3 regions of the Mesorhizobium sp. LMG17149 genome follow, and region 1 is predicted to be linked to each of the others. Evidence: riboswitches for the same ligand, from Rfam matches in the RefSeq annotation. Region 1 holds a riboswitch; each other region holds the start of a gene.
What was found. Region 1 has a riboswitch for cobalamin ahead of NP945_RS23745 (DUF1636 family protein). Riboswitches for the same ligand answer to the same signal wherever they lie in the genome.
Positions count from the first base shown of each region.

Region 1 (3,204 bases):
GATGCAGCCAAAACCCTGCTAGCATGGGTTGGAATCAGCCATTCGACCCTCGGTCAAACACTTCAAAGTGATGCCTGCATGAAGGAAAAGATCTCGCTCCCCACGGCCCGTCGCATCGCACTTGCCGCCCAGGGGTTTCTCGATCCCCGCCCGACCGGCACGCCCGACCGCCGGCATTTTGCCCGCACCCTCTCCCGCACCGGCCTGCTGCAGATCGATTCCGTCAGCGCGGTGGTGCGCGCTCATTATATGCCGCTCTATTCGCGCCTTGGTCCCTACCCGTTCTCGCTGCTCGACAACGCGGCCGTGACGCGTAAGCGCACGGTTTTCGAATACTGGGCGCACGAGGCGTCCTTCCTGCCGGTCGAGACCTACCCGCTGATGCGCTGGCGCATGCAGCGCGCCGAGCGCGGCGAGGAAATGTATCTGGGGCTCGCCAAATGGGGCCGCGAACATGCCGCCTATATCGAGGAGATCTACCGCCAGGTCGCCGAGCGCGGCCCGATCGCCGCTTCCGCGCTCGAAGGCCAGAAAGGCTCGGGCGGCTGGTGGGGCTGGAGCCACGCCAAGCATGCCTTCGAATGGCTGTTCTGGGCCGGACGCATCACCACGGCGCACCGTCGCGGTTTCGAGCGCTTCTATGATCTGCCCGAGCGCGTGCTGCCGCAGGCGGTCCTCGATCTGCCGGTGCCGACGCCTGAGGACGCGCACCGCGAATTGCTGCGCATTTCCGCCCGCGCCCACGGCGTGGCGACTTCAGGCGATTTGCGCGATTATTTTCGGCTTTCGCCGGCGGACATGAAGGGCCGGCTGGAGGAGCTCGTCGAAACAGGCGAATTGCTGCCGGTGCGTGTCGAAGGCTGGGACAAGCCGGCCTATCTTCACCGGGACGCCCGCCTGCCGCGCAAAGTCGAGGCCCGCGCCCTGCTGGCGCCCTTCGATCCGGTCGTCTTCGAACGATCGCGCACCGAGCGGCTGTTCGATTTCCATTACCGCATCGAGATCTACACGCCTGCCGACAAGCGGCAATACGGCTATTATGTCCTGCCGTTCCTGCTCGGCGACAGGATCGTGGCACGCGTCGACCTCAAGGCCGACCGTCCGGCCAGCATACTGCGGGTCCATGCGGCCTATGCCGAGCCGGGTGCGCCGCCTGAAACCGCTGCAGAACTGTTCGAGGAATTGAAGCAGATGCAGGGCTGGCTTGGCCTAGAGCGCATGGAAGTGACCCCGGCCGGCGATTTGGGTCCGGCGCTGGCCGACATCGCCATGTCGTAAGCTCGCGTTGACACCGCCGCCCGCAAAAGCCTAAATCCGGTTCAGATGGTCTCTTGCCCGCAACGGCAAGAGCTAAGAGGGAATGCGGTGCGGGGCAAAGTCCCAAATCCGCGGCTGTCCCCGCAACTGTAAGCGAAGAGCCAAGGCCGAAAGCCACTGGGGAGTTCCCGGGAAGGCGGCTACCAAGGCGATGACCCGCGAGCCAGGAGACCTGCCGTCTGCGACTTTAGAATCCGATCGCCCGGCGGGTTTCCGGGCAAGGAGCCCGATCTTGGACCACGACAGCAGTTTTTCGGCTGGCACAGCGGATATTTCGTCCGGCCATGATGATGCCTTGGCCGGCGTCACCATCATCGTCTGCGCCTCCTGCCGCGATGAGACCGGCTCCGACGCTCATCCCCGCGCCGGCGAATTGCTGGCGGAGGATACGCGCCGCGCCGCATCCAGCGACGACATCCGCATCCGCAGCGTCGAATGCCTTGGCAATTGCAAGCGGCGTCTCAGCGCCGCCATCCTGCGGGACGGCTGCTGGAGCTATGTCTTTGGCGACCTGACCGAGACCAGCGGGGCCGACCTCGTCACGGGCGCCAAGCTTTTCGCCACCTCGACCGACGGTCTCATTCCCTGGCGTGGCCGTCCCGATAGCCTGAAGCGTGGCCTCGTTGCCCGCATCCCTCCCCTCGACATGCTGAAGGACTGACCATGACTGCCCCAGATTCGTCTGCGAACCTCTCCCGCGTTCCCTGCACCGTCGTCACCGGCTTCCTCGGCGCCGGCAAGACGACGCTGGTCCGCCATCTCCTGGAAAACGCCGGCGGTAAGCGCATTGCCATCATCGTCAACGAGTTTGGCGACATCGGCATCGACGGCGAGATCCTGAAGGGCTGCGGCATCGACACCTGCCCGGAGGAAAACATCGTCGAACTGGCCAATGGCTGCATCTGCTGCACCGTCGCCGATGATTTCGTCCCGGCGCTTGACAAGATCCTGTCGCTGACGCCGAGGGTCGACCACATCCTGATCGAGACTTCGGGCCTGGCGCTGCCCAAGCCGCTGGTCCAGGCCTTCCAGTGGCCGAGCGTGAAAAGCCGGGTGACTGTCGATGGCGTCATTGCCGTGGTCGACGGCCCGGCCTTGGCCGAAGGCCGCGTCGCCAACGACATGGATGCCCTGCAGGCGCAGCGCGCCGGGGACGAGACGCTCGACCACGACGACCCGGTGGAAGAACTGTTCGAGGACCAGATCGCCTGCGCCGACCTGATCATCCTGTCGAAAAGCGACCTGATGGACGCAGCCGGCACCGCCCGCGCCAACACCATCATCAACGAACACTCCGCCCGCGCGGTGAAGATCGTGCCGACATCGCATGGCAAGGTCGATCCCTCGGTGCTGCTCGGGCTCGGTCTCGCCGTCGAGGACGACATCCAGAACCGCAAGTCCCATCATGACGGCGCGTTCGACCACGAGCATGACGACTTCGACACCTTCATCGTCGACATTGCCTCGATCGCCAATCCGGACGAGCTGGCAAAGCGCGTCGCCACCGTCGCAGAAGAAGAGAACGTGCTGCGCGTAAAAGGCTTCGTCGAAGTCGGCGGCAAGCCGATGCGGCTCTTGCTGCAGGCCGTCGGGCCGCGCGTCAATCATTACTATGACCGCGCCTGGACCGCGCAGGACGACCGCCGCTCGCGTCTCGTCGTCATCGGCCTGAAAGGGCTGAACCGCCCGGCGATCGAGCGTATACTCGCCGGCTGATTTCGGACACGGGTCGCGATGCACATCCTCACCACGACATCCGCCTCGCTCGACGACCTCGCCGAGCCGGTCGATCTGCGGCAGACGCCGGCGGATATCGTGGCGCTGTCCTTCACCGACAGCGATCTCGCCGGACTGGCGGCAGCCTGGAAGGCCGATGCCGGCCGCCTG
Region 1 is NZ_JANIFL010000010.1:250,433-253,636, forward strand. Features, by position in the region: gene NP945_RS23740 (winged helix-turn-helix domain-containing protein) at 79-1,278, shown strand; cobalamin riboswitch at 1,308-1,512, shown strand; gene NP945_RS23745 (DUF1636 family protein) at 1,550-1,978, shown strand; gene cobW (cobalamin biosynthesis protein CobW) at 1,981-3,033, shown strand; gene cobN (cobaltochelatase subunit CobN) at 3,052-3,204, shown strand, end outside.

Region 2 (3,204 bases), on a different contig from region 1:
AATCCGCGTCGAGCGGCTCCGTTCCGACCGGCTTGCCGTCGCGCGACAGCCTGATCTTCTCGACCTTGTCCTCGGCGGCCTTCAGCAGCCGGTCGCAATGCGCCTTCAGCGCCTCGCCACGTTCATAGATCTTGATCGACTGGTCGAGCGGCACGTCGCCACGCTCCAGATCATCGACGATCTTCTCCAGCGCATCGAGTGCCTGCTCGAAGCTCATCGCCTTGACGTCTTCGTTGGTCTCACCAGCCATCATTCATCCTTTCATCAGTCGCCCGACATGGGCGGCGACCGAAAATGCCAATCCCTGCAGATCGTAGCCGCCCTCGAGCAGGCTGACGAGCCGGTTGCCGCTGTGGCGTGCCGCGCGCTGCATCAGCTGGCCGGTCGCCCAATCGAAATCATCCTCGGTCAGATTGATCTCGGCCAGCGGATCGCGGTGGTGCGCGTCGAACCCCGCCGAAATGATAATCAGGTCGGGCGCGAAATTGTCGAGCGCGGGCAGGACGCGCGACAGGAAGGCATCGCGAAACACCTCGCTGCCAGTCTGCGGCGCCAGCGGCGCGTTGACGATGTTGCCGGCGCCCGTTTCGTTCTTCGCTCCGGTGCCGGGATAAAGCGGCATCTGGTGTGTCGAGCAATAGAGCACCGACGGATCGTCCCAGAAAATATCCTGCGTGCCATTGCCGTGATGCACGTCCCAGTCGACGATGGCAACGCGCTCGACACCGTGTTTCTTCTGCGCATAGCGCGCCGCGATCGCCGCCGTGTTGAACAGGCAGAAGCCCATGGCGGTGGTCTTTTCGGCATGATGGCCGGGCGGCCGGGCGGCGACGAAGACGTTGTCGGCGCGGCCCGAAAAGACGTCATCGACGGCGGCGTTGGCGGCGCCGATCGCGGTGATCGCCGCTTGCCAGCTCTTCGGACTGGCAGTGGTGTCGGCATCGATGCGGGCAATCCCCTCGTCGGGAATGGCGGCGCGCACGCGGGCGACGAAATCGGCGGGATGCGCGTAGAGGATGGTGGCCTCGTCGCCTTCCGGCGCCTGGATACGATCGAGCCCGGCAAAGGCTTCCTCATCGAGCACGCGCTCGATGGCACGCAAGCGGTCGGGCCGCTCGGGATGTCCGGGCGGCGTGAGATGCTCGAGGAAGATCGGATGGGTGTAGAGACGGGTGGTCATCGTCCTAATCTAGTGACCCGGATCGACAAAGGCCATGCACGGGCGGCCGATGACTGGGGAAAATCGCGACTGCGTCCATTCGCGTCGCCGCAGGCATTGGCGTCCTCAGCACTTCGGCGTAAGGTTTTTGGTACTGCCTGGTGCCCGCCGCAAGCGGGAGAATCGGGAACACGGTTGAATTCCGTGGCGTGCCCAACGCTGTGAGGAGGACCGCGCCGGTAAATGCCACTGTCGATGACGGGAAGGCACCGGACGCGGGTTGATCCCAAGCCAGAAGACCGGCCTGGCAGGCATCGTCATCCGCATGGTCAGGCGGATGATATCAATTGCAATCGCAAGGGGACAAGCGATGCCGGAACACATGACCGCTGCCATTGACGATGGATTTGACCAGGATGCGCGCGATGCGGTCTATCGCGCCATGTTCACGCGGCGCGACGTGCGCAGCCATTTCCTGCCCACCGCGATCGATGACGACGTGCTGGCGCGGCTGCTGCTTGCTGCCCATCACGCGCCATCGGTCGGCTTCATGCAGCCATGGAATTTCATTGTCATTCGTGACATCGAGCGACGGGCGGAGGTGCGCGACCTGTTCCTGGCCGCGCGCGAACAAGAACTGCCGGCGATCGAGGCGGAAAAACAGGCGCTGTACCGCAAGCTCAAGCTGGAAGGCATCTGCGAAAGCGCGCTCAACATCTGCATCACCTGCGATAGGCAGCGCTCGAAGGGTTCGCCGCTGGGACGCTGGCACAATCCGGAGATGGATCTCTACAGCACCGTCTGCGCGGTGCAGAATTTCTGGCTGGCCGCGCGTGCCGAGGGCGTCGGTGTAGGCTGGGTGAGCATCATCGAAGCGCAGGCGCTAAAGCGGCTGTTGGCCATTCCGGACCACGTAACGCCGATCGCCTATCTCTGCGTGGGCCGTGTTTCCGAGTTCGCTCCCAAACCGGACCTTGAAACGCATGGCTGGGGACGGCGGCTGCCGCTGCCGGAGCTGATCATGAGCGAGACCTTTTCCGGGCAAGGCGAGACACAGCTCAAATCCACCGTGGCGCGCCTCAACACCGTTTCTGCCTCACCAGACATCACCCGCCCGGCCGATCAGGGTGTGGCGCCGGCCGTAGCCCAGCGCGAACCGCCGAAGGAGGCGAGCGCCTTGTCCTTGAGCTCCCTGAACTTCGACGACGCCTCGGCCAGCCGGGCGTCCCAGGCCGGATCCGGCACCTGGCCCGCGATGGTCTTGAAATAGACCTGCATCAGGCAGGCGATGGCGAAGGGTTCAATGAACGCCGCCTTGAATGCCCAGGCGAAGACGATGGCGAGCACAAAAGCCCAGCCGGCGAGCTGGCCAGGCATCAGGAACAGAATCGCGCCGGCAGGCGCCAGCATCATTAGAAAGATGATGAACGACACGCCCCACATGATGACCGCCAGCCAGACGGCGTTCTTGACCATGACCTTGCCGTTCTGGGCATAGAGCACGACGCCCTGGCGCGCCGTCTCGAAGGGCGAGGCTGAATTGATGCGGATGTTGTAGCCGAGGATGATCTCGTCGACATAGGTCAGCGACAGGCGGATCACCGTGTTGATGAAGGAGACCAGGCCGCTCAGGCCCGGTATCGGCAGGAAGGCGGCGATGCCGCCGAGCAGGCCGGTGATGGCGCGGATGGCGCCCTTGACGAGTTGGTCGACGACGAAAAGGATGTTGGCCTCGGCGAAACGCTGGGTCACGATATCCCTGGCATAGGCGATCTGGTCCTGACCGCCGGGAATGTCGCGGCCGTCGATCAGATGAACCATGACGGCGATGTGGCCGGCCTTGACGACATAGAGGATGTATTCGCGGATCCAATACACAGCGATCGAGACGAGGCCAAACCCGACCACGCCGCCCCACAGGGCAAAGGACATGGGCCCGTCGGGATCAGTGGAGATATGGCCGACGCCATAGCCGACCGAGGCGCCGGTGCCCGTCGCCATAATGTAGGCCAGCGTGATGCCGAAATAGACGAGCATGCGAAAGA
Region 2 is NZ_JANIFL010000002.1:495,994-499,197, forward strand. Features, by position in the region: gene NP945_RS05655 (exodeoxyribonuclease VII small subunit) at 1-250, opposite strand, end outside; gene NP945_RS05660 (histone deacetylase family protein) at 254-1,180, opposite strand; cobalamin riboswitch at 1,302-1,482, shown strand; partial or broken gene bluB (5,6-dimethylbenzimidazole synthase) at 1,542-2,159, shown strand; gene NP945_RS05670 (hypothetical protein) at 2,282-3,204, opposite strand, start outside.
Region 2: it holds a riboswitch for cobalamin, as region 1 does, so the genes downstream of both, bluB (5,6-dimethylbenzimidazole synthase) here and NP945_RS23745 (DUF1636 family protein) in region 1, are expected to answer to the same signal.

Region 3 (3,204 bases), on a different contig from region 1:
TTTGTTCCAGATCGTGTTGACCGTCCGGCGGATGGTCGAGATGTGTTCGCGGTGGGCAAAGACCGCATATTTCTGCGCCGGCACCCGCACCCGGTAGAAGTCCCTGGGCAGGTCGGAGAAGTCAGACACTTCGACGCCGGCGATGTAGTCGAAATTGCCGGCATCGTCGCCGTTGACGCAGACGCCATAGGCGACGTCGCCGGTCTCGCCCGGAATGTTGCCGATATAGGGGCCGAAGCGCTGCCACTGCATCGGGATGGCGGCGCTGGTTTCGCAGCTGTAGCGTTCGCCGAGGCCGGCGATCAGGAACGGCCGGCTGGTCTCGAAACGCGGCGGTTCGAGATTGGTGAGGAGGGACTGGTCCATCAGGATCGGCTCCACGAGGTCGAGCTTGTCGAGTGTGCCCTGCGCGCGCACCAGTTCCGGCGTGGTGCCGAACTGATCGCGGAAGGCACGGGTGAACGCCTCATGCGAGTTGTAGCCGGCGTCGAGCGCGACGGCGAGGATGTCGGGCGCCCCGCCCGCCAGCTTGCGCGCCGCCTCGGTCAGCCGGCGTGAGCGCATGTAGCCCATCACCGACCGGCCGGTGGCGGCGCCGAAGGCGCGCGTCACATGAAAACGCGACACGCCGCTGCTTTGCGCGACATCATCAAGCGAGATCGCCTCCGGCAGATGGCTTTCGACGAACCACAGCGCTTTCTCGGTCGGGTCCATTTTCTCCTCGCATTGGCCAGATCATCCTGCCGTTTCCTGGCGCGGCCAGTTTGATCGAAATTGCGCATCCCGTGCAATCTGCGCCGATGCCGGTCGCCATCCGGCCAACCGCCCCATGAGCTTTCGCTTGACAGCGACCGGCGTCATCTCTTAGGTATGTTATATTATTACATAAAGAGAGCATGCGATGCCTGTTTCCCTTAGCTGGCCCACCACTCCGTCCGAGAAATCCATTGCGAAGCGATCGGCGCAAATCTACGCTGAAGCGGTGATGGTCCCCGAGTCGAAAGGCGAGGGGTGAAAAGGGAACACGGTGAGGCCTGCTCAGGTCGAGACCGTGGCTGCCCCCGCAACTGTAAGCGGCGAGCAAAATCCGTGAATGCCACTGGCCGGCAAGGCTGGGAAGGCTGGATGGCGCAACGACCCGTGAGCCAGGAGACCTGCCATCACTGAGTTGACCGGACGGGGTGTGCCGGGAGGAAACGCGAATCCCGGTCTTGTCGGCCGGTTCGCCAGCTTCCTTCCGTCGCCAGTTTTGGAAAGTGACGGAAAGTTGGACGGCTCCATCCATCGCATCGTCGTATATACGCTTTGCCGTCCCGGCAAGCCGGCGGGCAGCAGCCGATGACCGTAGCGCTTCTCGAAGCCCGTGACCTCTGCGTCACGGCGAATGGGCGGGATCTGGTTCAGGCGGTCAGCTTCTCGGTGGCCGCCGGCGATCGCCTTGCCATCATCGGTCCCAACGGCGCCGGCAAGACGACGCTGCTGCGCATGCTGTCGGGCATGCTGCGTCCGAGCTCCGGCGAGGTGAAGCTCGGCGGGCGCCGCCTGGACAGGATTTCAGCCGCCGAACGGGCGCTGCACATTGCCGTGGTCGGCCAGACCGACCAGCCCGATCCGCGGCTGGCGGTGATCGACTATGTCGAGCTTGGCCGGGTTCCGCACGCCGGGCTGCGGCGTAGGAGCGAGGAGCGCGAGATCGTCGTCGATGCACTGCGCCGGACCGGCCTGCTGCCGCTATTTGGCCGCACCATCGGCTCGCTGTCGGGCGGCGAGCGCCAGCGCGCCCAACTTGCGCGCGCCATCGCCCAGCAGCCAAAAATCCTGTTCCTCGACGAGCCGACCAACCATCTCGACCCGCGTGCCCGCGGCGAACTGCTCGACCTCGTGGCAGGCTTCGAGATGACGGTGATCGCGGTGCTGCACGATCTGGCGCTGGTGGCACCGTTCGCCACCAGGGTGGCGGTGATGAACCATGCCCGTCTGCAAGCGCTCGCCGCACCGCGCGAAGCGCTGACCCAAAAGCTGATCCGCGAGATTTTCGGCATCGATGTGCTGCGTCTGCGCCATCCGACCGAAGACCGCGAACTGACGGTGTTCGATGTGCCGAACCGTGCCGCGCCGCCGACGTGATTGAAGCCATTTCGTAGTCGACCCAATCCCATCCACAAGGAGCAAACCCGTGAAACGCCTGGCCCTTTCGCTTGTCCTCTCGCTGCTGGCCTCGACAGCCCTGGCCTTCCCGGTCACGGTCGACAGCTGCGGCAAGCCGCTGACCTTCGATGCACCGCCGAAGCGCGCCGTCATCCAGGATCTCAACATGGCCGAGATGGCTTTCGCGCTGAAACTGCAGCCGTCGATCGTCGGCCTGACCGGCATCACCGGATGGTACAAGGTGGGTCCCGAATTCAAGGCCGAGCAGGGTTCGATCCCGGAACTGGCGCCGAAATATCCGACGCTCGAAAACCTCGTCGCGGTCGAGCCGGATTTCTTCTTCGCCGGCTGGTATTACGGCATGAAGCCGGGCGGCGAGGTGACACCCGATACGCTTGCCCCGCACGGCATCAAGACGCTGGTGCTGACGGAAAGCTGCGTCCATCTCGACAAGAGCCGTCCAGCCGCCTCGATGGACCTGCTCTATGGCGACGTCGAAAAGCTGGGCAAGATCTTCGGCAAGGAGGCCGAGGCGGAGAAGCTTGTTGCCGGCTGGAAGACGCGGCTCGCCGACATCACCGCCAAGGTCGGCAACGGCAAGGCAACGCGAGTGTTTCTCTATGATTCCGGCGAGGACAAACCGTTCACCGCAGGCAAGTTCGCCATCCCCAGCGCCATGATATCAGCCGCCGGCGGCGACAACATCATGGCCGACATGGACACCAGCTGGGGCAACATGGACTGGGAAACGGTGGCGTCGCGCAATCCGCAATTCCTCATCCTGCTCGATTACCAGGATGGCGGCGGCTACAAGAAGCTGCTCGATTTCCTGAAGGTCCATCCGGCCATGAAAGAGACGGACGCGGTCAAGAACGAGCGCTTCGTCGCCCTGCGCTATGCCGAACTGACACCCGGACCCGCCAATATCGAAGCGATCGACAAAATCGCCAAGGCCATGCATCCGGAAGCGTTTTGATGCCTGTCGCCCAAAAGTGCGCAGCGGTTTTGGGGCAACGACATGCATGAGCAAAAGATCCTGGAAGTGCGTCGCACGCG
Region 3 is NZ_JANIFL010000002.1:39,540-42,743, reverse strand. Features, by position in the region: gene NP945_RS03445 (AraC family transcriptional regulator) at 1-714, opposite strand, end outside; cobalamin riboswitch at 970-1,177, shown strand; gene NP945_RS03440 (ABC transporter ATP-binding protein) at 1,339-2,127, shown strand; gene NP945_RS03435 (ABC transporter substrate-binding protein) at 2,177-3,124, shown strand.
Region 3: it holds a riboswitch for cobalamin, as region 1 does, so the genes downstream of both, NP945_RS03440 (ABC transporter ATP-binding protein) here and NP945_RS23745 (DUF1636 family protein) in region 1, are expected to answer to the same signal.